Regions from separate parts of the Mesorhizobium sp. B2-8-9 genome, predicted to be linked through region 1. Evidence: predicted binding sites of a transcription regulator. Region 1 holds the regulator's gene; each other region holds the start of a gene.
What was found. The regulator LexA, encoded in region 1, represses DNA repair genes until DNA is damaged. The targets are predictions, from matches to a motif close to TGTTCNNNNTGTGTTCNG.

Region 2: the regulator LexA is predicted to act here: its motif matches at 4,967-4,984, upstream of recA (recombinase RecA).
Region 3: the regulator LexA is predicted to act here: its motif matches at 3,996-4,013, upstream of parE (DNA topoisomerase IV subunit B).
Region 4: the regulator LexA is predicted to act here: its motif matches at 1,781-1,798, upstream of FJ423_RS14085 (sel1 repeat family protein).

What each region holds. Positions count from the first base shown of each region.
Region 1 covers NZ_VFTQ01000006.1:152,112-159,338, reverse strand. Annotated here, with positions in the region: gene FJ423_RS10135 (alpha/beta hydrolase) at 1-745, opposite strand, end outside; gene kynU (kynureninase) at 793-2,040, opposite strand; gene lexA (transcriptional repressor LexA) at 2,473-3,207, shown strand; gene FJ423_RS10120 (ComEC/Rec2 family competence protein) at 3,245-5,710, opposite strand; gene gltX (glutamate--tRNA ligase) at 5,813-7,227, shown strand, end outside.
Region 2 covers NZ_VFTQ01000004.1:48,865-56,091, reverse strand. Annotated here, with positions in the region: gene FJ423_RS06455 (cysteine desulfurase) at 1-464, shown strand, start outside; gene FJ423_RS06450 (SUF system Fe-S cluster assembly protein) at 470-862, shown strand; gene sufA (Fe-S cluster assembly scaffold SufA) at 958-1,338, shown strand; gene FJ423_RS06440 (RidA family protein) at 1,361-1,819, opposite strand; gene FJ423_RS06435 (GFA family protein) at 1,835-2,332, opposite strand; gene FJ423_RS06430 (TfoX/Sxy family protein) at 2,422-2,754, shown strand; gene FJ423_RS06425 (pseudouridine-5'-phosphate glycosidase) at 2,777-3,694, opposite strand; gene FJ423_RS06420 (carbohydrate kinase family protein) at 3,737-4,675, opposite strand; gene recA (recombinase RecA) at 5,043-6,140, shown strand; gene alaS (alanine--tRNA ligase) at 6,573-7,227, shown strand, end outside.
Region 3 covers NZ_VFTQ01000004.1:192,682-199,908, forward strand. Annotated here, with positions in the region: gene FJ423_RS07100 (response regulator/pilus assembly protein) at 1-1,149, opposite strand, end outside; gene FJ423_RS07105 (hypothetical protein) at 1,163-1,435, opposite strand; gene FJ423_RS07110 (type II and III secretion system protein family protein) at 1,440-2,879, opposite strand; gene cpaB (Flp pilus assembly protein CpaB) at 2,909-3,844, opposite strand; gene parE (DNA topoisomerase IV subunit B) at 4,079-6,133, shown strand; gene FJ423_RS07125 (FUSC family protein) at 6,176-7,227, shown strand, end outside.
Region 4 covers NZ_VFTQ01000009.1:166,266-173,492, reverse strand. Annotated here, with positions in the region: gene FJ423_RS14105 (AMP nucleosidase) at 1-194, opposite strand, end outside; gene FJ423_RS14100 (hypothetical protein) at 413-607, opposite strand; gene FJ423_RS34600 (hypothetical protein) at 674-808, opposite strand; gene FJ423_RS14095 (DUF2147 domain-containing protein) at 1,154-1,495, opposite strand; gene FJ423_RS14090 (hypothetical protein) at 1,565-1,753, opposite strand; gene FJ423_RS14085 (sel1 repeat family protein) at 1,933-2,199, shown strand; gene FJ423_RS14080 (ABC transporter substrate-binding protein) at 2,567-3,688, shown strand; gene FJ423_RS14075 (acetyl/propionyl/methylcrotonyl-CoA carboxylase subunit alpha) at 3,827-5,791, opposite strand; gene FJ423_RS14065 (O-acetyl-ADP-ribose deacetylase) at 6,063-6,593, opposite strand; gene FJ423_RS14060 (carboxyl transferase domain-containing protein) at 6,596-7,227, opposite strand, start outside.

The DNA.
Region 1 (7,227 bases):
CCACTGAACGGGTGGAGGCGCCGAGCCCGGTCCAGATGTTGGCGAGCAACGCGCTCTGACGCAGGAATTCCGAACGCTCGCCGCCGCCGGCCCAGCAGGTGATGCAGGCTCCCTGTCGAGGCCGCAACAATGCCGGGCTTTCGCTCCGCGCTTCCGGCTCGTCGATGTTCAGGGTCTCGTTCAGCGCTGTGAACATCAGCGGCCGAAGGTCGTGCAGGCCTGAAATCGAAACCACTTGGCGTATGCGCCGCGCCACATCGGATGATAGCGGTGAGGCCGTGGTCACCATCCGGCTGGCGAGATGCCCGCCGGCCGAGTGCCCGGTCAGCATCAGCGGACCATCGACCATGGCCGCCGTCTTCTCGATCGCTGCAGCGACCTCGCCGACTATGCCGCCGATCCTGGTCTGCGGGCACAGCGTGTAGGAGGGCATGGCGACGGCAAAGCCGCGGCCGAGCGCGCCTCCAGCCAGATGCGACCAGGAGCTCTTGTCCGACTCCATCCAGTAGCCGCCGTGGATGAACACGACGAGCCCCCTTGGCGCCGCAGACGGGAGAAACAGGTCGAAGCGATTGCGCGGCGCTTCGCCGTAGACAACATCGAGCCGCGCCCTGCCCTCTGACAGCAGCCTTTCGCGAAACGCCCGCGCCGGCCGATCCCACGCAGCCGGCCAGCGGTCGCCGCCCGCGATATTGGCGCCATTTGCATAGGCGTCATCCCAGTCGGCAATACGATGTCCCAGCAACGGTGTCTCCTCGATCAGGTCATTTGTTCGGCATCGCCGATTCAAAGTCAGGTAACGGTTGTTTTGATGGCAAAGCGCGCGTCTTGCCAGATGCCAGTGCGCAGGATTTCCTGCAGCACCTCGACCGCATTCCAGACATCGCGGTAGCCGACATAGAGCGGCGTGAAGCCGAAACGAATGGTGGATGGCGCGCGGAAATCGCCGATCACGCCGCGCTCGATCAACGCACGCATCACCTGGTAGCCATGCGGATGGGCGAACGACACCTGGCTGCCGCGCTCGGCGCCGTTGCGTGGACTCTCCAGCTCAAGACCGAAGCCGCCGCATTTGGCTTCGACAAGCCGGATGAACAGGTCCGTCAGCGCGACGCTTTTTCTCCGCACGGCCCTGATGTCGACATCGTTCCACATATCCAGCGCCCCTTTCAGCGCGCGCATCGACAGCACCGGTTGCGTTCCGCACAGGAACCGCCGGATGCCCGTGCCCGCGGCGTAGCCCTGCTCGAACGCGAAAGGCCGGGCATGGCCCCACCAGCCGCTGAGCGGCTGGCGAATGTCGCGGTGATGGCGGCTCGCGGCGTAGATGAAGGCTGGCGAGCCCGGCCCGCCATTGAGATACTTGTAGGTGCAGCCAATGGCGAAATCGGCATTAGAGCCGTCGAGATCCACCGGCAGCGCACCCGCCGTGTGGCAGAGGTCCCACGCGATCAGCGCGCCGGCTTCATGAGCCTTACGGGTGAGCGCCGCCATGTCGCGCAGCCGGCCGGATTTGTAGTTGACGTGGTTGACCAAGATGACCGCGACGCGATCGTCAACCAGTTCCTCAATCGTCGGGGCATCGGTGCCTTCGAGCCGCAGCACCGTGCCGAGCCGCGTCGATGCGACGCTTTCCGCCATGTAGAGGTCGGTCGGAAAGCTGTCGCCCTCGGCAACGATCACCGAACGCTCGGGCCGCATTGCAAGTGCCGCATGCAGGACCTTGTAGATGTTGATCGAAGTCGTGTCGCAAACGACCGTCTGGCCGGGTTTCGCGCCGATCAGCCGTCCTAGCTGGTCACCCAGCTCGATGGGCATATCGAACCAGCCGGCGGTGTTCCAGGCGCGGATGAGATCCCGCGCCCATTCCTGCCTCGCGGCAGTCTCGATCTCGCTGAAGGCGTCTACCGAAGCAGCGCCCAGCGAATTGCCGTCGAGGTATATGACGTCTTCCGGCAAGACGAAGCGATCGCGCATGGCGCGCAGCGGATCCGCGGCATCCATCGCCTCGACTTCGGCGAGATCAGGAATTCCCCTCATTGTGCTGCCGCCTCCATTTCGATCTGGCCAAGGGGGTTGTCTCACCACCGTCGGCGACAGGGCAAGAACCTTTGGTCCTACGTTAGCTGGTCCATAGACGGCGAAGACTGCGGATCGGAACTTCGCCAAGGTTGGCATTTTGGGTTCGTTTCGTTCACGGTGCCACGCGCTTACGGTAGAGCCGACGTGATCCCAACCACGGCTTCGTGATCGTGGCGGGTTGTATTTCAGCGTAAGGGGAACTCCAAAATCGAGCGAAATCAATGCCGCTGCCCCAGGAGGGGCAGCCGGCCGTCACCGGATGCGACATTGTTTCGGCAGCCTTAACAAATTCACTAAACTTTAAACGGTTGCGGAACACAACTGGAACAGATAGTGTTTGTTCTGGGTTTGTTTTTCTGATTCTGGTTTCAGAACCCGTGGGGGCCGCCGATGCTGACGCGCAAACAACATGAACTCCTGATGTTCATCCATGAACGCCTGAAGGAGAGCGGGATTCCTCCATCATTCGATGAGATGAAGGAGGCGCTCGACCTTGCCTCCAAGTCCGGCATCCACCGGCTGATCACTGCGCTGGAGGAACGTGGCTTCATTCGCCGGCTGCCGAACCGGGCGCGCGCGCTGGAAGTGCTGCGCCTACCCGACTCGATCGCGCCTGGCCTGAATGCCGCGAAGAAGTTTTCGCCGAGCATCATCCAGGGCGGCCAAGGCAATCTCAGTCGCCAGGTCAAGCCGACGACGCCATCGCGCACCCCGACGCCAAGCAATGACGACGAGGCCGCGGCGGCCGTATCCATTCCGGTGATGGGCCGCATCGCCGCCGGCGTGCCGATTGACGCCATCCAGCACCAGACGCATTCGATCTCGGTGCCGCCGGACATGATCATGGGCGGCGAGCATTACGCGTTGGAGGTCAAGGGCGACTCGATGATCGAGGCCGGCATCTTCGACGGCGACACCGTCATCATCCGCAATGCCAACACCGCAAGCCCGGGCGAGATCGTGGTGGCGCTGGTCGACGATGAGGAGGCGACGCTTAAGCGTTTCCGCCGCAAGGGTGCCTCGATCGCGCTCGAGGCCGCCAACCCGGCCTATGAGACCCGGATCTTTGGACCGGACCGGGTCAAGGTTCAGGGCAAGCTCGTGGGACTTATCCGCCGCTACTGAGCAGAACTGCCCCGGCCTTCTTCGCCCGAACGACAATCTATTGGCCCGGTGCGGCGGCTGGTTTCTCCGGCTGCTTATAGGGCGCCAGTCCCCTCGCCTCGCGCGTGTATTTCCGCTGCTCGTGCCAGGGTCGGTATGGTTCTACGACCGCGTAGCGGACGGTTGGCCGCGCGGTTGCCGATTGCGGATCGAAGAAAACGGCGGCGCTGCCGTCGCGCGCCAGCTGCCGCTTGGTGACGACGAGCACACGCGGATCGCGGCACGGGTTATAGGCCGTGGCGTCGTTGATGACGATGAGGTCGGCGAAGCCGCAGGCCGGCCGGGCGGTGTCGCGGGTCTCGGCGAGCGCGACGATCGCGCCGGAAGGATGCCGACCGATGCAGAGATCGCCGCTGCAATAGAAGGGCGAGCCGGGCGGCAGCTCGACGGGATCGGCAATGTCCAGCGTATCTTTGGCGAACCTTTCTGGCGGCACGATCTCCTCGGCTTTCAGCGCCCGTTTCCAGTTGTCGGTGGTGAACTCGTTGGAGCGTTCGCGGTTGACGGCAAGCTCGCCGCCGCCGATCGGCATCGCCACCAGATGCGCATCCTCCGAGATAAGTACGTCCGGTGTGCGGACGTGCGGAATGGCCAGCAGCGCAGCGAGCGCGAAAGGTACGGCGGCAAGCCTCAGCCAAGTGGTAGCCATGGTCGCGATGACCAGCGCGACCGTCGCCAGCAGCACCGACTGGATCGAGATCAGCCCCACGGCGTCGACCGGTGAGCGCTCGGAAATCCATGCCGAAATGGCGATCATCGCCGTCAGGCCTTTGCCCATGACAAAGAGGAAGGGACCGTCTAAGCCGAAGGGCATGGCCAGCGCGCTCAGCACGGCGAACGGCATGACGACCAATGAGACGATCGGCATGACCGCCAGATTGGCCAGCAGGCTGAGCGGCGACACCCGCTGGAAGTGCCAGATGGCAAACAACAATGTTGCGCTGCCCGCGATGAGCGACGTCACGGCGGCGCCACCCGCTCCAATCGCCAGTTTTCGCGATAAGAACCCGAGAAACGAACGCTTTGCCGGCGGCGCGGTCGTTTTGCCGGCGCGATAGTCGGCAAAGCCGGCATAGGCGCCGACCAGGGCGGCGGTGGCGGCGAAGGACATCTGGAAGCTCGGGCCGACCACTTCATGCGGCGAGACCAGGATGACGGCGATGGCAGAGATCGCCAGGTTGCGCATGGTCAGCGCCGCGCGGTCGAAAAGCACGGCGACCAGCATCACGCCAAGCATGATGAAGCTTCGCTCGGCCGCCACCACGATGCCGGAGATCACGAGATAGGCGGCGATCGACGCCAGCGCGATGCCAGCGGCATATTTCTTCACCGGCCGGCGCGACGAGAAGTCCGGAAACAGCGCGAAGGCGCCGCGCAAAAGCACCATGATCGTGCCGGCGACCAGCGCCATATGCAGGCCGGAGATCGAAATGATGTGGTAGATGCCGGTCCGCCGCATCGACTCATTGATGGCTTCCGGAATGCCAGCACGAACGCCGACGATCAGCGCCGCCGCGATCTCGCCCTCGGAACCGCCGATGCTGCTCCTGATGTGGTCGGCAATCCCCTCGCGAGCATTTTCTATGGCCGATGCCACGCGCGCGCCAAACGGCACCTCCGTTGGCGCACTCGGGGTCGGCGCGACAAGTTTCGGATCGCCCAGGAAAAAGCCGCTGGCGCCTATGCCGGCAAAATAGCTGTCGAAGGAAAAGTCGTAGCTGTCCGGCCGAACAGGACCTGTCGGCGGCAGCAGCTTGGCATAGCCGGTCAGCATCGACCCGGCCGACATGCCGGACGGGATCCTGCGCGCCGACAGCCTGATGCGGTCCGGCGCGTAGCGCAGCTTCGGACGCTCCGTGGATATCAGATCTATGGTGAGCCGGACACGGCCGTTGGCCATCGCCTCGGCGGTGACGAGGCGGCCCGTCAGCCGTGTCTGGATTTCGGAACCCAGCATCGGGGTCGCCATCCGCCAGGTCTCCACCTTGGCCGCGAGAAAGCCCAAGGCGCAGAAAAACGCCGCCATGAAGACAAGGTGCGTTCTGTGCCGGGAACGCGAGACCGCCGCGCAGACCGCCATCAGGGCGACCGCCGCGAGCGGCCTGTAGAGGTCCGGCTCGGCGCTCAGCGAGAAGTAACAGATCACGCCGGCTGCCAGGAACACCGGCACCAGCAGAAAGCCGACGCCGCGGTCGAGCTCGGTGGTGGCGGCGACCGCAACGCTTCGGCGCAGAGCAGGAAGCGAAACGCGGCCAAGCTGTCTGCGGATCCGGCCGACATTGGCTGTCGGCGATGCTGGCGGTAACGTGCCGCCGCCAGTTGGCAGAAGCCCGGCTGGCGGACGCGGCGCCTGAAGCGAAAGCGGCGTTCCCTCTTCGGGCACGGCATGAGCGAACATCAGGCGTTCGCTGACGCCTGCTGTCGTTTCCCCGCTCTCCTCCGCGCCCCGGCCACGTCCAGCCATCGGGTCTGCCCCTTGCGCCCCAGACCGCCTATGCTACATGAACGCCGGTCGCGTGGAAGTCTGCGCGAAACATGCATTTTTCAGCGCTTCCTCGAGAGTTCCATGTCCGACAAGGTCGTCACCCGTTTTGCCCCCTCGCCTACAGGCTACCTGCATATCGGCGGAGCGCGCACGGCGCTGTTCAACTGGCTCTATGCTAAGCACACCGGCGGCACGATGCTGCTGCGCATCGAGGATACCGATCGCGAGCGCTCCACCGAAGCCGCCACGGCTGCCATTCTCGACGGGCTGACCTGGCTTGGCCTCTCGTGGGATGGCGAAGCCGTCTCGCAGTTCGAGCGTGCGCCGCGTCACCGCGAGGTGGCGGAGGAGCTCGTGCGCATGGGCAAGGCCTATTACAGCTACGAGACGCCGGCGGAGCTGGAGGCGATGCGCGAGGCCGCACGTGCCAAGGGCCTGCCGCCGCGTTACAACGGCCATTGGCGCGACCGCGGCCCCTCCGAGGCGCCGGCAGGCGTCAAGGGCGCGATCCGCATCAAGGCGCCGACCGAGGGCGTGACGATCGTCAACGACCGCGTGCAGGGCGAGGTGCGCTTCCCCAACAAGGATCTCGACGACTTCATCATCCTGCGTTCCGATGGCGTCCCGACCTACATGCATGCCGTCGTCGTCGACGATCACGACATGGGCGTCACCCACATCATCCGCGGCGACGATCACCTGACCAATGCCGCGCGCCAGACGGTGATCTACAACGCCATGGGCTGGGACGTGCCGTCGATGTCGCACATCCCGCTGATCCACGGCGCCGACGGCGCCAAGCTGTCGAAGCGGCACGGCGCGCTCGGCGTCGAGGCATATCGCGCCATGGGCTACCTGCCCGAGGCTCTGCTCAACTATCTGGCCAGGCTCGGCTGGAGCCATGGCGACGACGAGGTGATGTCGATTAAGGACATGATCGCCTGGTTCGACATCGGCGACGTCAACAAGGGCGCGGCCCGCTTCGACTTCGCCAAGCTCGAGGCGCTGAACGGCGTCCATATGCGCAAGATGGACGACCGGGCGCTGTTCGACATCTTCGTCGCCACCTTGCCTTATCTCGAAGGCGGCCCGGCGCTCGCGGCAAAGCTCGATGACCGGCGCAAGGCGCAACTGCTTGCCGCCATGCCCGGCCTCAAGGAGCGGGCAAAGACGCTTGTGGAACTGGTCGACGGCGCGGCGTTCCTGTTCGTCGAGCGGCCGTTGCCGCTGGACGAGAAGGCGGCGGGCTTGCTCAACGCGGATGCGCGCGCGATTCTGCGCGGCGCGCATGGCGCATTGTCTTCTGTTCAGGGCGACTGGAACGCCGCCTCGGCCGAGGCTTCGATCCGCGACTTCGCGCAGGCCGGCGGGCACAAGCTGGGCGCCGTGGCGCAGCCCCTGAGAGCCGCGCTGACCGGCCGCACCACCTCGCCAGGCGTGTTCGATGTGCTTGCCGTGCTGGGCCGCGAGGAAAGCCTTGCGCGCATTGGAGATCA
Region 2 (7,227 bases), on a different contig from region 1:
GCGAAATGATCGAGGAAGTGACGGAAGACATCGTCACCTACAACGAGCCGCCGCACCGCTTCGAGGCCGGTACGCCGCCGATCGTCCAGGCGATCGGCCTGGGCGCCGCGCTCGACTATATGGAGAAGGTCGGCCGTGAGCGGATCGCCGCGTACGAGGCGGACCTCAAGGCTTACGCGCATGAGCGGCTGCGCGCCATCAACTCGCTGCGCATCTTCGGCGACGCGCCCGGCAAGGGCGCCATCATCTCGTTCGAATTGCAGGGTATCCATGCGCATGATGTGTCGATGGTGATCGATCGGCAAGGTGTCGCGGTCCGGGCCGGAACGCATTGCGCCCAGCCGCTGTTGAAACGCTTCGGCGTCACCTCCACATGCAGGGCATCGTTCGGCATGTATAATACCAGGGCCGAAGTGGACGCTTTGGCCGAGGCGCTGGAAAAGGCGCGAAAGTTCTTCGGGTGACGATGATGGACGACGTGAGCACCACCGCGGAAAAAGCGCCGGAAACGGTCGCCAACGGCATCGTTTCGGCCTCGGCGATTCCCGCCGACGAGTTGGCGCGGCTGACCGACGACATCGTTTCGGCGCTGAAGACGGTCTACGACCCGGAAATCCCGGCCGACATCTATGAACTCGGCCTCGTCTACAAGATCGATATCGAGGACGACCGGTCAGTCAAGATCGACATGACGCTGACCGCGCCGGGCTGCCCGGTGGCCGGCGAGATGCCTGGCTGGGTCGAGAACGCCGTCGGCGCCGTCGAGGGCGTGTCCGGCGTCGAGGTCGCCATGGTGTTCGATCCGCCATGGACGCCCGACCGCATGTCGGAAGAGGCGCAGGTCGCGGTCGGGTGGTATTGAGGCCGATACCCTTGCGCCAGTTGTAAAACTTCACCATTTTAGGTGAGAATCATTCGGGCAGGCCTTGAACCTGCATGGAATGGAGTAGGAAAAATATGGGACGCTTCGCCGTCATCACGATGACCGAAAAGGCCGCCGACCGCGTGCGCGAGATCGTGGCTGCGCGCGATAGCGCGCATGGCATCCGGCTCGGCATCAAGAAGGGCGGTTGCGCCGGCATGGAGTACACGGTTGACCTTGTGACCGAGCCGAATCCCAAGGACGACCATATCGAGCGTGACGGCGCGCATGTCTATGTCGCGCCGGAAGCCGCGCTCTTCCTGTTCGGCACCGAGATGGATTTCGAGCAGACGACGCTGCGCACCGGCTTCACCTTCAAGAATCCGAACCAGAGCTCGGCCTGCGGCTGCGGCGAATCCGTCGAGCTGAAGCCGGCCGATCTCAAGGCGCTTGCCGAGGCACGCGCCTCGGCCTGACCAGGCCCGCCAGCGCTTCCACTCAGTCCGGCAGCGCGGCGATGACAACAAGCTCGACGACGAGGTCAGGCTGCGCCAGGGCGGCGACACCGATCACCTCCGATGGCGGCGGGTTGTTGTAGCTGCAGTGCTTCGGGCAATGTTCGGCAAAGAATTCGTCCAGCACGTCCAGGCGGAAGTTTGGTGAGCTGAGGACGCCGCCGGACGGAAAAGGTCCTTTGACGTAGAACGTCACCTTGACCAAATGGTCAAGCGAGCTGCCAAGTTCCTCCAGATCCGACTTTATGTTGGCCAGGATTTCGCGCCACTGCGTTGCCGCGTCGCCGACAGCGCCGCCCTGGTGTTTCGAGGGATCGTAGTCGTCGACGGTGGCGGTGTTGCCGGACAGAAAAACATATCCCTTGGCGTCCGAGACGACCGTGCCCTTGCCCCAAGGCATCAAACGATCGCCTTTGAACTTCTTGTGCGTCGTGAGGTTCATTTCGGCCTCCTGTCGCTAATCCACCCACATCCCTGTCCGCTTGTGCCAGTCGGCGATCGATTCCTCCGGATAGACGTCGAATACCTTGTCGTTCTTGCCGACGACCGGCTCGACCCAGTTCGCCTTGTATTTCAGCATCAGATGCACCTTTTCCGGCGGTGCCGGCAGGTCGCTGTCGATCGCCGAGGCGAAGGGATGCACGAGCTCCGGCCAGGTCGGGTCGTAGAGCCAGAGTGCTGCGCCGCATTTCCTGCAGAAATTGCGCTCGCCGGTCGAGACCTCGCAATGCGGATGCTCGTCATCCTCGATTTCGGCGCGATAGACGCCGAGGCTGCGCTTGCCCCTGATATCAAGCGTCTCGTAGTCGGCGCCGAGATTGATGGCGAACCCGCCGCCGCCCTGCTGCTTGCGGCAGATCGAGCAGTAGCAGAGCATGAACGGCACGGGCGTGTGGCTCTCCACCTCGAAGCGGACGGCGCCGCAGCGGCAGGAGCCTTTGAGCAGGACAGGCATGGCGGGAACTCCGTTTCCAGGTTTCAACCTGTCAGCATGCTTTTGGTTGCGGCGATGACAAGGCCGATGACGGATGAGATGATCGCGGCATGGATAATGCGCGTCTTGAAGAACTGTTCGAAAGCCTTGGACCGATCGCCATCCGAAAACTGTTCGGCGGCAAGGGCATCTATTGCGACGGCGTCATCGTCGCGGTCGTCGTACGCGGCGAGCTGATGCTCAAGGCGGACGAGGAAACAATTCCCGACTTCGAAGCCGCCGGCTGCAAGCAATGGACCTATACCGGCTCGCGCCACGGCAAGGAGGTGGCGATGCCCTATTGGAGCATTCCCGACGAGGCCTTCGACGATCCGGACGAAATGGCGGTGTGGGCGCGGCGGGCTTATGAAGCGGGACGAAGGGCGGGGACGCAATCCGGGTGAGGGGGGCCTTCGCCGCGCGTGCCTACAACGCCTTGGCGATCTCCGCCGCCAGCCGCGCATTGTTCTCGACCAGCGCGATGTTGGTCTTGAGGCTGCGGCCGCCGGTCAGCTCCAGGATCTTCGACAGCAGGAACGGTGTCACCGCCTTGCCGGTGACGTTGAGCGCCTCGGCCGCCTTTTGCGCGGCCTGGATGTAGCCGTCCATCTCGGCGGCCGGGATTTCGTCATTCTGCGGCACCGGGTTGGCGACGAGGATGCCGCCGCCCAGGCCCAGCGCTTGGCGCGTTCGGTAGAAATGCGCGATGTCTTCCGGCGCATGAAGGGTCAGCGGTGCGCGGAAGGGCGACTGCCTCGACCAGAAGGCGGGCATCGTCTCGCAGCCATGGCCGATAACCGGTACGCCGCGCGTTTCCAGCACTTCCAGCGTCTTTTCGATGTCGAGAATCGCCTTGGCGCCGGCCGAGACGACGATGACCGGCGTGCGCGCCAATTCGTCGAGGTCGGCCGAGATATCGAAGCTTTTCTCAGCGCCCTTGTGGACGCCGCCAATGCCGCCGGTGGCGAACACTTTTATGCCGGCCATATGCGCGGCGATCATGGTCGCCGCAACCGTGGTGCCGCCGGTGCGCGTTTGAGCGACCGCGAAGCCGAGATCGGCGCGCGACAGCTTCATGGCGTCGCCCGTCATGGCAAGCGATTCGCGCTCGCCGTCGGAGAGGCCGATCTTGATGCGGCCGTCGACCACGGCGATCGTTGCCGGTACCGCGCCGCAGTCGATGATGATCTGCTCGACCTTGGCAGCCATTGCGCCATTGTCGGGGTAGGGCATGCCGTGGGTGATGATGGTGCTTTCCAGCGCCACCACGGGCCGGCCGGCGGCAAGCGCCTCGGCCACCGGCGGATGGATATCGACGAAGGGGCGGGCGGTGTCAGGTGTCATGGCTGTCTCCGATCCGAAGGGATTGCTTCGGCAGTGGTGGCCCTATGCCACTTCCCGCGGCTCCGGCACAAGGGCAAGCGCCTGCGTGAAGGTGGCGATCGTGAAGGACGGCACGGCCTGCGGGCTCTCTATGGCGAGCATCGCCGCGGCAAGGCCTTCGCGTAGTGCTGCGCGCAGCGGCAGGCCGCGCAGCAAGGCGGCGACGGTTGCGCCGGTCAAGGCGTCGCCGGCGCCGGTCACGTCGGCCACCTTGCGCGGCGCGGGCGGGTCGATCTCGAAGATGCCGGTATCGTCGAAGCCCAGCACCGGAGCGCTGCCGGACGTGACCACGCCGGCGTTCAGGCCAGCCCGCCGGAGCGCGTCGACGAGCGTTTCGCCGGATGGCGCCGCGCCGACCAGCGCGGCGGCCTCGCGGCGGTTCATGAAGAGCAGCGACAGGTTGTCGAGCAGCGGCGCCAGGCGGACGACCTTGGCCGGCGAGACGGCGATGGCGAAGACCGGCCGGCCGCCGGCAAGCGCCAGCAGACGCTCCAGCGCGGCCGTCGGCAGGTTGGCGTCGCACAGGATGGCGTCGGTGGCGGCGATCGCCTCGCGCACCTTGGCGCGCCTTATTTGTTTGGGGAAGGCAAGGTCGTAGAGCGCCATGTCGGCAAGCCCGACGATCAACTCGCCTTCGGCATCGATCAGCGCCGTGTAGCTCGGCGTCGTGCGGTCGAGGAACACCACCGAAAGGTCTTTTATCCCGGCGTTGTCGATCGCCGAGGCGACCGTGTCCGCCGCAGCGTCACCGCCACGCACCGAGATCAGCGAGGCCGACACGCCGCGCTTCACCACGCTGCGCAGCGCGTTGAAAACCACGCCGCCGACGTCTTCGCGCATGACGCCGGGATTCGAAGCCGCGGGCACATAGACGCCCGAGACCTGGCCGCGCCGGTCGATATGGGCGCCGCCAAGCGCCAGGATTGTTGGGGATGTCGGCATTTCGGGTCGATGACTTTCGTTGATCGTGCGGCCGCGCACACTAGAGCGGTTCAGCGTTTCACGGAATCGCTGAACTGCTCTAAGTCTTTATCCTGGACGGAAAGCCGGCACGCACCGCAATTGCTCTAGGTTTCCTCAGGTCGCCCTGCAATCGGGGTTGCGATTCGGACGGCCGGGTATCGAAATCTCTTCTGGACCGGTGGTTGCACTCCGCACCAGCCCTGGTGAGACAAAAATAGAACAAATCCAGATATTGATTATTTTTCAGATATTTGTTGCCCCTTGCCAAATGAGAACAAAAAAGGTACAAAACAAGCAGGGATCACGGATTGTCCGGCCTTCATTGACGACCAAGGGGTGATGTATCATGGCTCAGAATTCTTTGCGGCTTGTAGAGGATAAGGCAGTGGACAAATCAAAGGCTCTGGACGCGGCGCTGTCGCAAATCGAGCGCGCGTTCGGTAAGGGCTCGATCATGCGGCTCGGCGCCAACGAGCAGGTGGTCGAGATCGAAACCGTGCCGACCGGCTCGCTCGGCCTCGACATCGCGCTCGGCGTCGGCGGCCTGCCGCGCGGCCGCATCATCGAGATCTACGGGCCGGAAAGCTCGGGCAAGACGACGCTGGCGCTGCACACGGTGGCGGAAGCCCAGAAGAAGGGCGGTATCTGCGCCTTCGTCGATGCCGAGCACGCGCTCGATCCGGTCTATGCCCGCAAGCTTGGCGTCGACCTCGAGAACCTTTTGATCTCGCAGCCCGACACCGGCGAGCAGGCGTTGGAGATCTGCGACACGCTGGTGCGTTCGGGCGCCATCGACGTGCTGGTCGTCGACTCGGTGGCGGCACTGACGCCGCGCGCTGAAATCGAAGGCGAGATGGGCGATTCGCTGCCCGGTCTTCAGGCTCGCCTGATGAGCCAGGCGCTGCGCAAGCTGACCGCCTCGATCTCGCGTTCCAACACCATGGTCATCTTCATCAACCAGATCCGCATGAAGATCGGCGTCATGTTCGGCTCGCCCGAGACGACCACCGGCGGCAACGCGCTGAAATTCTACGCCTCGGTGCGCCTCGACATCCGCCGCATCGGCTCGGTCAAGGACCGTGACGAGGTCGTCGGCAACCAGACCCGCGTCAAGGTGGTGAAGAACAAGCTGGCCCCGCCCTTCAAGGTGGTCGAGTTCGACATCATGTATGGCGAGGGCGTGTCGAAGACAGGCGAGCTGATCGATCTCGGCGTCAAGGCCGGCGTCATCGAGAAGTCGGGCGCCTGGTTCTCCTACAATTCCCAGCGCCTCGGCCAGGGTCGCGAGAACGCAAAACTGTTCCTGCGCGACAATCCCGACACGGCGCGTGAGGTCGAGCTTGCGTTGCGCCAGAATGCCGGGCTGATCGCCGAGAAATTCCTCGAGAATGGCGGCTCCGAAGGCGGCGACGACGGTTTCGAGGACGAGGCCGGCGCCTTGTAAAGGGCGTGCCCCGGGGATTTTGGGGTCCGCGTGGTCCGAGGGCGCCCGAGAGCAGTTGGTTTGCTTAGCCGGAGTTCGGCCACAATCCTGGTTTATCGCCTTATGCTTATGTAATCGAGTTCTTGTATTGCGTAACCCGAACCGCCGGCCTTCGTGCCGGCGGTTTTGCGTTGTACGGGCGGCGCTGAGCCGCTGCTCGCCGGCCGATCGGCCCCAAAGCGCGTCGCGCCGCTCAGGCGATGCGCTTTGGTCTTTGTTTATGCACCTCGTTTTCCCAAAACCGTTTGCGCAGTTTTGAGCGGCACGACTGTTTTCCGTGTTTCTGGACAGGCACAAGAGCTATCGCTAAAAGGCCAATCTATCTTCTGAAACACCAAAGCCCATTTTGCCGCCGGCCGGGCCGGCGGTTCTTGCGAAAAAAGGCAGTATGCAATGAGTGGCGTGAACGACATCCGGTCGACATTCCTCGACTACTTCCGCAAGGAGGGCCACGAGATCGTCGCCTCCAGCCCGCTGGTGCCGCGCAACGATCCGACGCTGATGTTCACCAACGCCGGCATGGTGCAGTTCAAGAACGTCTTCACCGGCCTTGAGAAGCGTCCCTATACGCGAGCCTCTACCGCGCAAAAAAGCGTGCGCGCCGGCGGCAAGCATAACGACCTCGACAATGTCGGCTACACCGCGCGCCATCTGACCTTCTTCGAGATGCTCGGCAATTTCTCATTCGGCGACTATTTCAAGGAGCGCGCGATCGAGCTTGCGTGGAATCTGATCACCAAGGGTTTCGGCCTCAAGAAGGACAAGCTGCTGGTCACCGTCTATCACACCGATGACGAGGCGGCGGCTTACTGGAAGAAGATCGCCGGCTTCTCGGACGATCGCATCATCCGGATCCCGACCTCGGACAATTTCTGGGCGATGGGCGACACCGGCCCCTGCGGCCCGTGCTCGGAAATCTTCATCGATCGCGGCGAGCACATCTGGGGCGGACCGCCCGGCAGCCCGGAAGAGGACGGCGACCGGTTCCTGGAATTCTGGAACCTGGTGTTCATGCAATACGAGCAGGTGAGCAAGGAAGAGCGCATCG
Region 3 (7,227 bases), on a different contig from region 1:
CTGGACGGCCTCCTCGGGCAGGATGATCTTCTTCAGGTCGTTGACGACGTTGGCGTTGGGGTCGATGGCGTGCAGCGGTACGCCGCGGTCGACCGCCTCGCGCACCAGCCGGTAATTGTTGGAGATGCCGCCGACGAAATGCTCGCCGAGTATCTCCTGAACGTCGGCCTGCTTGATGCCGTTGTCGAACATCTTCTGCTCGAAGCGGTTGACGATGACGTTAGGCTTCACTTCCTTGCCGGCGGTCTCGTAGACGGCCTGGATGAGACGCTGCGTATGGCGCAGGCAGGGCACCGTCATCTCGGCGACGATATAGAGCTTGTTGGAACCCAGCAGCACCGTCTCGGTCCAGGGGAACCAGGTGCGCGGCATGTCGATGACGACATTGTCGAAATAGGCCGCCACGAGGTCGAGCATGCGCACCACGACATCGGTCTTGAACGAGCGCATGTCCGAGGGTCGCGTCGGCGCGGCAAGCACGCACAGCCCGCTCGCATGTTTGGACAGCATCACGTCGAGCAGTTGCCGGTCGAGGCGCTCCGGCTGGTTCTCGATTTCGGTGATGTCGAAGCGCGGTTCGAGGTCGAGATATTCGGCGCAGGCGCCTTGCTGGAAATTGAGGTCGACGACGCAGGTCGAGGCGCCCCGCATCACCGAATGGTGCAGCTGGAAGGCCGTCTGCAAGGCGAGCGTGGTGGTGCCGACGCCGCCGGCTGCCGGCATGAACGTGTAGATGTGCGATTCGGTGTTCTCTTCCCGCCCCGGTCCTTGCAGCGCACGGATGACGGAACGCACGAGGTCGGCCGTGGTGATCGGCTTGACCAGGAAATCGGCGACCTTGAGCTGCACCAGGATGCGCACCGCCGCCGCGTTGAATTCCTGGGTGACGACAACCACCGGAACGCTGCCTTCCAGCCGCCGCATGACCCGTTGCAGCGACTCGATTTCCTCGAGCTTGGCTGCATCCATGTCGACGATGACCGTGCCGAAGTCCGCCTCGAGGATCTCGCCGCGCAGTTCGTTGACGCTCTTTTCCAGCGTCAAGAGCTCAATGACTTCGGAGGCCGCGAAAGCCGTCCGCGTGTCCTGCAAGAACGTCCTGTCCGTCGAAACGAGCAGGATCTTCTTGGTCTTGCTACCAGATGCCATCCTCGCCAGCCCATCAATTCGATGTTGTTGATGATGTCGTCGGTGACGACACGGAGCCGGCCTTCGCACCGACGGCAGCGCTCTCGGAACCCGGACGCTGGGCCGGCACCAGAAGCCTTGTGTTCTGCACGCCGTACTTCCAGGGATCGACCATCTGCATGGCGGTGTTGGACGCCTGCGCGTTGCCGGCCGCCAAGGTCACCCCTTCGGCGCGTACATAGTCGTCGCTGGTGCAACCGCCGGCGAAACCGGCGAGCAGCAGAGCGAGGCAAACGGGGATGCGCATGGCCTTAATCCTTTGGCAGATCGAGGAAGTGGCCGGACGTGGCGGCCGCCACCGGGCGGGCGGCGCTGCCGTCAGCCAGCGCCACCGGACGCTTTGACGCCGAGGCGTTCACTTCCTCGGTGTTGTTCAGGAAATAGTCGGCGGGACTTGCCGGCTGGGTGCCGTCGGTCGGCTCGACCATCTTCTTCGAGGGATCGACCGGCTTGACCAGGTAGGGCGTGACGATGATCACCAGATCGGTCTCGCGCCGCTGATAGGACTTCGAGGAAAACAGCGGGCCGAGCACCGGCAGCTTGCCGATCCCCGGCACCCGCGATGTCGTGATGTCGTTCTGCGACTGCAGGAGGCCGGCGATCATGAAGCTCTGGCCGTTCTTGAGGTCGACCGATGTCCTGGCGCGGCGCACGATGAAGGCCGGAATGGAAATGCCGCTGCTGACCTGGATGGAAGCGGACGGGTCGATCGAGGACACTTCCGGCGCGATGTCGAGGCTTACCAGCCCGTCCTTCAGCACCGTCGGCGTGAAATCGAGGCCGACGCCGTACTTCTTGTAGGTGACGCTGATCTTGCCATTGTCTTCGGAAACCGGGATCGGGAATTCGCCGCCGGCAAGGAAGCTCGCCGTCTGGCCCGAACGCGCGATCAGGTTCGGCTCCGCCAGCCGCCGCGCCAGACCGCGTTCCTCCAGCGCCTTGATGGCGATGTCGATGGAAACGCCGTTCGACAGCAGGCTGCCGATGATCTCGCCTGTTCCGGCCCCCGTCAGGTTTCCCCCATCCGGGTTCAGCACGACTTTGCGGTTGCCGATGCCGTAGGCGAAATTGGCGGCGTATTTGGCGCCGAGGTCCTGGCCGGCCTGGCGGTTGATCTCGACGAATCGGACATTGAGCTGAACCTGCTGCGAGGACGAGATGTTGACCGAGTTGATGACTTCCTCATTGCCGGAAAAGCGTGACGCGATCTTGCTGGCTTTGTCGGCGGCGACAGCATCATCGGCTTCGCCCGACAGCACGACGCGCCCGTTTGCCGAGCCAACCTTGATCTTGGCGTCGGGCACGCTGGCGCGGATGGTGCTGGCCAACTGGTCGGTATCCAGCGTCACCTCGATGTCGATGGTGCCGACAAGCTGCTTGTTCTGGTCGAACAGGGCAATGCCGGTGGTACCCAGGTTGTTGCCCAGCACATAGAAGGATTTGTCGGTCAGCGGGTTGACGTTGGCGATCTCCGGGTCGCCGATGACGATCTGGTAGAAGGCGGCGCTCGTCATGATCGTCTTCGGCTTGCCCTTGGCGACCTTGATCGAGGCGTTCTTGTTCGCCGAGACATAGACGACGTCATTGCCAGCCCTTGCCGGCGCGGCGACGCCAAGCACTGTCGCCGCCAGCGCAATCACGCCGAGAAGACGCCATCCCCCGGTCGTCCGAAATGCATCAAACCCGAACATCTTGCCCCGTCCCCGCCGGTCCCCACCGGCTATTGCTGCAGTTCCTGCGGCGGTTGCCGCGAAGGAACCTTGTATTCCTCGACCTTGTCGCCGCGCGTCACGATCACCGTCTTGAATTTCGGCTCGTCCTGGTCCTTCGTCACCGCATTGACGAGCGAGGCGGCGCTCGCCTGCGCATTTGCGGCAACCGAGCCGCCGAAGGACGAGATGGTCGTAAGCCCGCCATTGCTGGCAGTTGCGTCGGCGGCCGACCGCAGCGACAACGACAGCGTGCCGACGGTGCGGGCAAGCGCCACTTTCTGCGCCCCTTCGTTGGTCACCTCGATGGTCACCGAATTGGCGACTTGCGGCTCGGTCTTGCGTTCGTCGGCGCCCTGCCCGACCGAAAGCACCTTGACGTCGGCAACGACGACCTCGGACGTGACGGTCGAGCCGGCGGCCCCTTGAGCATTCTTGGACACTTCCTGGATATCCCCAGCATCGCGCGTCAGCACGACATCGACGCGGTCTCCCGGCGTGATGAAGCCGCCGACACCGGCGATCTCGTCGGTGCGGATGGTGACGGCCCGCATTCCCGCCGACAGCATGTTGGAAAGCGTGGCGCGGCCGTTCGGTCCCGACAGCTTTGTGAGCAGCACCGGTTCGTTGACCTCGATCGGCGACAGCACGACCCGGCTGCCGTCCGCAAGCAGCTTGTCGATCGTCGGGAAAGCGCCCTGCGGCAGCGAATCCTGCGGCCACGGAATCTCGGCGAGTTGCGGCCGTCCAAGCTCCATGCCGTAGCGCAGCGGCGCTTGCGCCACCACGATGGTCTTGAACTCGACCTTGGGCTGCTGCGGCGCCACGACGACCTTGACCTCGGCCTGAGCCTTCGCCTGGCTCTTGACCCAGAAATCCGCCGCAAAGATCGAGATCGCGCCGAAAACGGCGGCGATGCCGATCATGGTTATGGCCTTGCCCCTCACAGTGGAACCCCTGACGCCCGTGGTCTTTTGTTGGTTGGGTCTCACGCTAGGCGTTAATGTTAAAGAATCAGGAATCCCACGACCCGCCGATCGCCCTATTTCGGCCAGCTTGGTTATCGAATGGTTTTGGAATAAGAGACAGTTTGAATCCCTGAACGGAACAGGAACTCGTTCGCCCGCCAAAAGCGTGGCAGTATCGACGAGTGATTCGCATTACCGGACGCTAGGCCCAGCATGGACGACAGCAACGACCTCTTCGGCAAGATGGAAAAGCCGGCACAGCAAGTGCGCGCGCCCTCGCGGCCCGCCGATCCGCTGGTGCAGGCCGCGAAGCGTACGACCGCCACCCGCGACGGCAGCGAGGGCTACAGCGCCGCCGATATCGAGGTGCTGGAAGGGCTCGAGCCGGTGCGGCGCCGTCCTGGCATGTATATCGGCGGTACCGACGACAAGGCGATGCATCACCTGTTCGCCGAGGTCATCGACAATTCGATGGACGAAGCGGTGGCCGGCCACGCCACCTTCATCGACGTCGAGCTTTCCGCCGACGGGTTCCTGACCGTCACCGACAACGGCCGCGGCATCCCGGTCGATCCGCATCCGAAATTCAAGAAGCCGGCGCTCGAAGTCATCATGACCACGCTGCATTCGGGCGGCAAGTTCGACTCCAAGGTTTACGAGACCTCCGGCGGCTTGCACGGCGTCGGCGTCTCGGTCGTCAATGCGCTGTCCGACCACCTCGAGGTCGAGGTCGCGCGGGGTCGTCAGCTCTACCGGCAGCGTTTTTCGCGCGGCGTCCCGGTCAGTGGATTGGAGCATCTCGGCGAGGTCCACAACCGCCGCGGCACGAAGACCCGTTTCCATCCCGACGAGCAGATTTTCGGCAAGGGCGCTGCCTTCGAACCGGCGCGCCTTTACCGCATGACGCGCTCGAAGGCCTATCTGTTCGGCGGCGTCGAGATCCGCTGGACCTGCGATCCGTCGCTGATCAAGGACAAGGATCAGACGCCGGCAAAGGCCGAGTTCCATTTCCCCGGCGGCCTCAAGGACTATCTCAAGGCGACGCTGGGCGACGAATTCCAGGTCACGCGCGAGGTTTTCGCCGGGAAGAGCGACAAGCAGGGCGGCCACGGTTCGCTCGAATGGGCTGTGACCTGGTTCGGCGGCGACGGTTTCCTCAACTCCTATTGCAACACCATTCCGACCCCCGAAGGCGGCACGCATGAGGCCGGCTTCCGCAACGTGCTGACGCGCGGGTTGCGCGCTTACGCCGACCTCATCGGCAACAAGCGCGCTTCGATCATCACCACCGATGACGTGATGATCTCGGCCGCCGGCATGCTGTCGGTGTTCATCCGCGAGCCGGAATTCGTCGGCCAGACCAAGGACAGGCTGGCGACGATCGAGGCAATGCGCATCGTCGAAAACGCCCTTCGCGACCCGTTCGACCACTGGCTGGCAGACAATCCGCAGGAAGCCTCCAAGCTTCTGGACTGGGTCATCGCGCGCGCCGACGAACGCGTGCGGCGCCGCCAGGAAAAGGAAGTCTCCCGCAAAAGCGCGGTGCGCAAGCTGCGCCTTCCGGGCAAGCTTGCCGACTGCACGCAGAACGCCGCCGCCGGCGCCGAGATCTTCATCGTCGAGGGCGACTCGGCCGGCGGCTCGGCCAAGCAGGCGCGCGACCGCGCCAGCCAGGCAGTGCTGCCGCTGCGCGGCAAGATCCTCAACGTCGCCTCCGCCGGCAACGACAAGCTTGCCGCCAACCAGCAGATTTCCGATCTCATCCAGGCGCTCGGCTGCGGCACGCGTTCGAAATATCGCGACGAGGATCTGCGCTACGACCGCGTGATCATCATGACCGACGCCGACGTCGACGGCGCGCACATCGCTTCGTTGCTGATCACCTTCTTCTATCAGGAGATGCCGAACCTGATCCGCGGCGGCCACCTCTACATGGCCGTGCCGCCGCTCTATTCGATCCGGCAAGGCGGCAAGGTCGGCTACGCCCGCGACGACGCGCACAAGGACGAACTGCTGCGCACCGAGTTCACCGGGCGCGGCAAGGTCGAGATCGGCCGCTTCAAGGGCCTGGGCGAGATGATGGCCTCACAGCTCAAGGAGACCACGATGGATCCGAGGAAGCGCACGCTTTTGAGGGTCGACGTGATCGACGCCGAGCAGGCCACCAAGGATGCCGTCGACGCGCTGATGGGCACCAAGCCCGAGGCGCGTTTCCGCTTCATCCAGGAGCGCGCCGAATTCGCCGAGACGGACGTGCTGGATATCTGAACGCCGTCCGGTCCATAACAGGCTCCGGCACGGAGAACCGGTGTGACCTGGACGCGGTTTAAAGAGCTTGTCGAGAGGCCCTTAAGCGGTCTGACGCAGCCGACCCGTTCGGACTGGATTTTTGCCCTACGCACGGTTTCGGCCGGACTGGTCGCGCTGCTTGCCGCCTATGCGCTGAAGCTCGATCATCCGCAATGGGCGATGATGACGGTGTTCATCGTCGCGCAGCCGGTCGCCGGCATGGTGCTGGCAAAGGGCTTCTACCGGCTGCTCGGCACGCTGGCCGGCGGTCTCGCCGCAGTCGGCATCACTTCACTGTTCGGCGCCGACCCGTGGCTGCTTGTCACCGTGCTAGCGCTCTGGATCGGCGTCTGCACGCTGGTCTCGTCGCTGTTGCGCAATCCGGAAGCCTATGGCGCCGCGCTTGCCGGCTACACGGCGATGATCATCAGCCTGCCGGCCCTCGGACAACCGCATATTGTCGTCGACCTCGCCGTCGCGCGTTGCGCGGAGATCGTGCTCGGCATCGTCTGCGCCGGCGTCACCAGCCGGTTGATCCTGCCAAAGCTCGCGGCCGACGCTATCATTTCCAGGTTGAAGCGCAGCATCCTCGACCTTGCCGAATATGCCGGTGGCGCCTTTTCCGGCGGCGACCCGGCGAGCCTCGCCGCGCTCCAGCGCAAGCTGATCGCCGATGCCCAGACGCTCGCCGAGATGCGCACCTATGCGCGGCTGGAAGCGCCGAGCTTCGCCACCCGCGCCCATCCGGTGCGGCGCACGATCGGTCAGCTTCTGTGGGCGCTTTCGGCGGCGCGCGCATTGCACAGCCACCGTAGGCCGAAGAACGCAGCGCTCATTCCCATGCGCAGCGAATTGAAAGCCTTCGTCGGTGAACTGGCGGCGACGCCCGGCGCGCTCGATGAGACAGGGCCATGGGTGGCAAGGCTCGACGCGATCGCGAGCAAGGCCAGGGAGATGCCCGAACTGCCCAACGATACCGGCTCCAACGATAACGGCGAAGACAAGGTCGGCACCATCACCCGACTGACCATCGCCGGCGATTTCGCCGAGGCGCTGAAGCAGGTGATGCGCGG
Region 4 (7,227 bases), on a different contig from region 1:
ACCTGGCTGAACGAGGTCGTGGTGACGCCGATCTGCGGATAGAAGGCCCGGTAGCGCTTGCTTTCATCTCCGCCCGCGGCAAGGGCTGAGAAAGAATCGCGCAGGAATTTGGTGTTGCGGTCGTACAGCGCCTGCAGCGCCGCGACGGCCTTTCTGGCATCGTGGAAGTCCTGCTTGCCGAAGGGCTCCGGCATGACGACCGAGTCGATAGCTTGGGGGTAGATTCGCTTTTCCATGGCTCAATATAGAGACTCAGGAGAGCGCTTGGGAGGGGTGAGCGGACAGGAACCGCAACCCAGCTGGAGATTTTTGTTATCGCTCCGATTCAAGGTGTGACCTGATTCAGGTCAGGCCGAGTCGAGAAAGGTGGATTCCGAGAACCGGCCTACGCCTCACCTGAATATCGTCACATCTACCCGCGCTGCAGGCTGATCAGCAGCACGAAGCCTACGCTGGTGTTCTTGTGCGGCGGCGCCTCGATCCTATGGCTTGTATCGGCCCGCATCATCGGCACCGCCAGCACCGGGGCTGCCAGCAGCATCAGGATAAGCATCGCCCGCGGCAGCAGCCGGAGGATCTTCGTTGCATTGTCGGCGATGCGGTTCATTTTGGTGGTATCCCGGTTTCCAGCTTGGTCGATTTTAAGCTTTGTCGTTTCAGCGCTCGATTTGGTTCACGAGGCCGACAATGCGGGCACCGGCCGTTCCCAAAAGCGGGCCGAATGACCGGCCTCCGCCACCAGGATGGCGAAGAGCATGCCGAACAGGCTCATCAGCAGGCAGACGATGGTGAAGCGACGGGCAAGCATTTCTCTCTCCTTCAATGCGGGAGAAAATGCCTGACGGCCTCTGAACCGGTTCTGAGACCGGTATTCATCTGCGGTTCAAATTGATTGACGAGAGTCTTGCACCGTGCCGGTGCCACAGCGCGGCGGAGCGCTGTCGCTGCAATAGAAAACGGGGCCGCGTAGAGCAATTCCAGGAAAAGTGTGAGCGGTTTTCCGTTCGGATTGCGTCAAACAAAGACGCAATTCCAGGAAAAGTGAGCGGTTTTCCGTCCGGGATTGCGTCAAACAAAGAAATAGGGCGTTTCACCGTTCCGCAAAAACGGTGAAACACCCTTGGCCGTCTCGTATGGTCTGGGAGTTTGGCGCTCAGAGCTTGTGCCAGGTCTGGCTCTTGCAGATCAGGCCGCCGAGCACGCAGCCGCTCATCTTGAGCGCGGTGCCCGAGAGCGTCGCCTTGCCGGAATAGGTCTTGTCGTTTGCCGGGTCGGTGATGCTGCCGGCATATTTGTTGTCGCCGGCCGCCTTCAGCGAGCCGATCGTCTTGCCGGCGTATTTGCCGGTCTTGAGCGTGATCGAGAAAGAACCGCTCCCGCCGATCGCCGCGGTGTCGCCGGCCTGCGTCTTCCAGTTGCCTTCGATCGGGTCAGCGCATGCGGCGCCCGCCATCATCAAGGTGGCCGCCAAGGCCAGAGTCAGCTTTCGAAACATCGTGTCCACCTCCCTATGGGGTTGCGGCGGGCTCCAGTCCGCCTTCCTGCCCCTTACGCAAAGGTAAAGCTAATCCAGCCGCCGCCAAAACGAAAGCGGTGCCGCGACGGAAGGTTGCAAGGATTTTCGCCACGCGGCCGACTGAAGATAAACGCGATCGAAAAACGCTTCGGTTTCCGTGGTTAGCGAAGTCTTGATTCTGCCGCCGGCAATTTTCATCGAATTTGGCGCAAAATGGCTGAAACGCTGGATTCCCATGCTTAACGGTTTTCCGCGTTTACCTCTTGTTTTAGCTTTGTTTTCCTCAAATTAAGCAAGCCATTTAACGACGGATTCAAGGCCAGCCGTCATCCTCGAAAGCATCGAAAGAGCGGCTCGTCCCGAGGGGATACCACGGGAAAAGGAGGCAGCTCTCGGGAGCCAGACAGGGGATTGAAATGGCACGCTTTGAAATGCTTGAAGACGGCTTCGGCGCCATGGGGGCAACTGCCCAGGCCGACATTCTTTTCGAACTGGGCATGATGTATGCGACGGGCCGCGATTGCGAGACCGATGTCGTTGCCGCCCACAAATGGTTCAACATCGCCGCGATCAAGGGCTCGGCCCGCGCCGCCGAGCTGCGCTCGGAACTGTCGGCCACTATGTCGAAAGTCGAGATCGCCACGGCGCTGCGCGAAGCCCGCGAATGGATGACGATGCACTGATCCTCAGCGCGTAGCGCTCAGAGCTCATCGGGACAAGGCCGCGAAAAGACGGCCGGTCAAGAAGAACGAGAACGTGGCGGGTTGAGACAACCGAAGCCACGCAAAAAACAGGGAAGCGAGCGAGTTTCAGGCGCGGGGGCGTCTGGGGAGCTCGACTGCAAAAGCCGTGACCGACCGAAACAAGGTCGGCGCGGCTTTTTGAATTACGCTTGGTAATCAGGCGCGTGGCCCAAGAAATCCTCGTCGGAATGAACCAAAGCCGGCCTCACTGTCCTCTCGACAGTTTCGGCGAAGGGTGAAATTGTCCCGGCTCTGTGGAAGAAGCGCGGCCGGATCGGCACGCGCAAGTGGAGGAGTTCTTATAGTCATGAAAAAATTGGGTATTTTGAGCGCGGCCGCTTTTGGCCTGATGATGAGCGCCCCGGTTGCCTTCGCCGACGACATCACCATTTCGGTGGTCGGCCCCATGACCGGTCAGCTCGCCACCATCGGTGACCAGTTCAAGCAGGGCGCGCAGGCCGCCGCCGACGCGATCAATGCGGCTGGCGGCGTCAACGGCTCCCAGATCAAGCTCGACATCGAAGACGACCAGTGCGATCCGAAGCAGGCGGTCTCGGTCGCCAACCGCATCGTCGCCAACGGCGTCAAATTCGTCGACGGCCATGCCTGCTCGGGCTCCAGCATTCCGGCCTCGGCCGTCTATGCCGAAGCCGGCACGCTGATGATGAGCCCCGCCTCGTCCAACCCGGTGCTGACCGACGCCGCCGCCAAGGCCGGCTGGCCGACCATCATGCGCCTCTACACGCGTGACGACGCGCAGGGCGCCTTCATCGGCCCCTGGATCGCCAAGAAATACGCCGGCAAGAACGTTGTCGTCCTGCACGACAAGAGCGCCTACGGCCAGGGCGTTGCCGACGCCGTGAAGGCGACGATGAATGCCGGCGGTCTCAAGGAAGTCGATTACGAGGGCATCAATGCCGGTGAGAAGGACTATTCGGCCCTCGTCACCAAGCTGAAGGAACTGAAGGCCGACGTCGTCTATTTCGGCGGCTATCACCCCGAGGCGGGTCTGATCCTGCGTCAGGCGGCCGAGCAGAACGTCAAGTTCCAGCTGATCATGCCGGACTCGATCGCTTCGCCGGAATTCTGGCAGGTTGCCGGCCCGGCCGGTGAAGGCACCATGTTCGTCTTCCCGTCGGACCCGCAGGCCAAGCCTGAAGCGAAGGACGCGGTCGCCAAGATCAAGGCCGGCGGCTTCACGCCCGAGGGCTTCACGCTGTTCTCCTATGCCGTGATCCAGGCTGTGGCCGAAGGCGTCAAGCGCGCCGGCACCGACGATCCGGCCAAGGTCGCGGAGGCGCTCAAGGACGGCAAGCCGATCAGCACCGTGGTCGGCGACGTCATCTTCGACGAGAAGGGCGATCTGAAGAACGCCAGCTACGACATCAACCAGTGGCACGACGGCAAATACGCGCCGATCAAGCCGTAATCGGTTCTGCAAGAATCAAGGGAATGGCCGGGACGAGCCCGGCCATTTCCGTTTGTGCTGCGGCATTGACGTGCAGGGGAGGTTGTCCCGCCATACCTAATTATTTTGTCTCGTTAACGAGACAATCGAACAGCCGCTTCAGCCCTGCCCATTCTCCGCAAACCGCACCAGCACCGTGCCGTCGCTGACCTGCGCGCCCTCGGCCGCGATCTCGGCGATCACGCCGTCATGCGGGGCGGCGATCATGTGCTCCATCTTCATCGCTTCGAGGATCAAAAGCGGCTGGCCCTTGATCACGGCATCGCCCGCCGCGGCGCGCACCAGCTTGACCAGCCCCGGCATCGGCGCGCGCAGGCTGCCTGAGGCGGCTCCCGCCTCGTCGGCCTTGGCGAGCGGATCGGGGACCGTGAACGTATAGCCGACCGCGCCCTCGAAGACGGTGACATGGCCGGGCCAGCGGGCGGCATGCGGCATGGTCCTCAAATCATGCGTGTTCACCGCATCATGCGGCGCCTCCAGCACCACCCGGAAGCGGCCGTCTGAGCGTGCCGAAACCCGCGCCAGGATGTTCTCCTCGCCATAGCGCAAGCGGGTGCGGCGCGAGAGCGGGTGGAAATGGGCATAGCTGGAAAGCGTGGACCAGGGATCGGCGGCGGAAGCGGGCACGGCGGTATCCGCCGCCGCCAGCGCCGCGGCGGCGATCGTCTCGTCGCTCGGCGGGGCAATGGCGGTGAGCGCCGCCTGGTGCCGGCCGATCAGCCCGGTATCGACATCGCCCGCCGCGAAATCGGCGTCGGCAGCGAGCGCCGCCAGGAAGGCGGTGTTGACGGTCGAGCCGGCCACTTCCGTCCGCGCCAGCATCTCACGCAGCGTGCCGAGCGCCGACGCCCGATCCTTCCCGTGCGCTACCAGCTTCGCGATCATCGGATCATAGAAGGGAGAAATCGCATCGCCGGCGCGCACGCCGGTCTCGATGCGTATCGCGGCACCTTCCGGCGCCGCGTCGGGGAATTTGAGATGATGCAGCGTGCCGGTCGCCGGCAGGAACCCTCTCGCGGCATCCTCGGCATAGAGGCGGGCCTCGAAAGCGTGGCCGAACAAAGCGATCTCATTTTGCATCTTCGGCAGCGTTTCGCCGGACGCGACGCGAAGCTGCCATTCGACGAGATCGACGCCGGTGACCATCTCGGTGACGGGATGCTCGACCTGCAGTCGGGTATTCATCTCCATGAACCAAAAGCGGTCGGCCTTGAGCCCCTGAGAGGCGTCGACGATGAACTCGATCGTGCCGGCGCCCGAATAATTGATCGCCTTGGCAGCCTTCACGGCCGCCTCCGTCATCTCCTTGCGCAGCGCCGGCGTCATGCCGGGGGCGGGCGCTTCCTCGATCACCTTCTGGTGGCGGCGCTGCGCCGAGCAGTCGCGTTCGAAAAGATGCACGGCGTTGCCGAAATTGTCGCCGAACACCTGCACTTCGATGTGACGCGGCTTGTCGACATATTTTTCCACCAGCACGCGATCGTCGCCGAACGCCGCCTTCGCCTCGCGACGCGCGCTGGAAAGCGCCTCCGAGAAGTCGTCGGGATGGTCGACGCGCCGCATGCCCTTGCCGCCGCCGCCGGCGCGCGCCTTGATCAGCACCGGGTAGCCGATCTCGCGCGCCTTGGACGCAAGCAGGACGATTTCCTGTGCTTCGCCGTGATAACCCGGCACCACGGGCACGCCGGCCTTTTCCATCAGCCGCTTGGCGGCGTCCTTCAATCCCATGGCGCGGATCGAGGCGGCGGAAGGACCGATGAAGACAAGGCCTGCCGCCGTCGCCTGATCGACGAAATCGGGGTTTTCCGACAGGAAGCCGTAGCCGGGATGGATGGCCTCGGCGCCGGTGGCGAGCGCCGCCGCCACGATCCTGTCGCCGCGCAGATAGCTTTGGCCGACGGGCGAGGGGCCGATATGCACCGCCTCGTCGGCCATCTCGACATGGAGCGCGCGGGCATCCGCGTCCGAATAGACGGCGACGGTGCGCACACCGAGCCTGCGGGCGGTTCGGATGACACGACAGGCGATCTCGCCGCGATTGGCGATCAGGATCTTGCCGAACATGGAACCTCCGCAGCCGGGGTGTGTCTCGGGCGACGACGGCATACCTTCGCGCGCCCCTCTGTCCTGCCGGACAGCTCCCCCACTAGGGGGGAGATTGGCAGCTTTGGCGCAGCCGCTCTCTTTTCAACGATAGTGATTGGCGAAAGCCGTCGTGACGTCCGATCTCCCCCCAAGAGGGGGAGATGTCCGGCAGGACAGAGGGGGGCGCTGTCCCGCCAGCCTCTCCAGCTGATCATCTGAATTTGCCTGTACTGAGCCTTTTGCTCCAAGATCAGCTCTCCCCAATGGCCGCAACGGCCTGCCGATATAGCTCCGCCGTCTGCTCGTCGAAGCAGCAGAAAGTAACCGTATCCGGCAGCGCATTTTGCCCCAGGAAGGCGCTTACGGCACCAACAGCGATCCCGGTTGCCTGGTCTTTCGGATAGCCATAGATGCCGGTCGAGATCGCCGGGAAAGCGATGGTTCGACAATCATGGCCGAGCGCGATTTCGAGCGAGCGCCGGTAGCAGGAGGCGAGCAGCTCGGCTTCGCCCTGGCCGCCGCCTCGCCAGACCGGACCGACCGTGTGGATGACATAGCGCGCCGGCAGCCGATAGCCCTTGGTCAGCTTGGCGTCGCCGGTCTTGCAGCCGTGAAGCGTGCGGCACTCGGCAAGCAGCTCCGGCCCAGCCGCGCGATGGATGGCGCCGTCGACGCCGCCGCCGCCCAGCAGCGAGGAATTGGCGGCATTGACGATGGCGTCGACCGCGAGCCTGGTTATATCGCCGGTGTGGACACGGATCCTGTCGCCGAGAGCACTCATCGTCACATCCTGAACACGCCGAATTTCGTCGCCTCTATTCCGGCATTGAGCGCCGCCGAAAGGCTGAGCGCCAGCACGTCGCGGGTCCTGGCCGGATCGATGATGCCGTCGTCCCAGAGCCTGGCCGAGGAATAGAGCGGGTGACCCTCATGCTCGTATTTCATCAGGATCGGCTTCCTGAATTTCGCCTCCTCCTCGGCGCTCCATTCACCGCCCTTACGCTCGATGCCCTCGCGCTTGACCATGGCGAGCACCGTGGCCGCCTGCTCGCCACCCATCACCGAGATGCGCGCGTTCGGCCACATCCACAGGAAGCGGGGCGAATAGGCGCGGCCGCACATGCCGTAATTGCCGGCGCCGAACGAGCCGCCGATGATCACCGTGAGCTTCGGCACCCTTGCGGTGGCGACCGCCATCACCAGCTTGGCGCCGTCCTTGGCGATGCCGCCGGCCTCGTATTTTCGGCCGACCATGAAGCCGGTGATGTTCTGCAGGAAGACCAACGGAATGCCGCGCTGGCAACAGAGCTCGATGAAATGCGCCCCCTTCAGCGCGCTTTCGGAAAACAGCACGCCGTTGTTGCCGAGGATGCCGACCGGCATGCCGTGCAGATGGGCAAAGCCGGTAACCAACG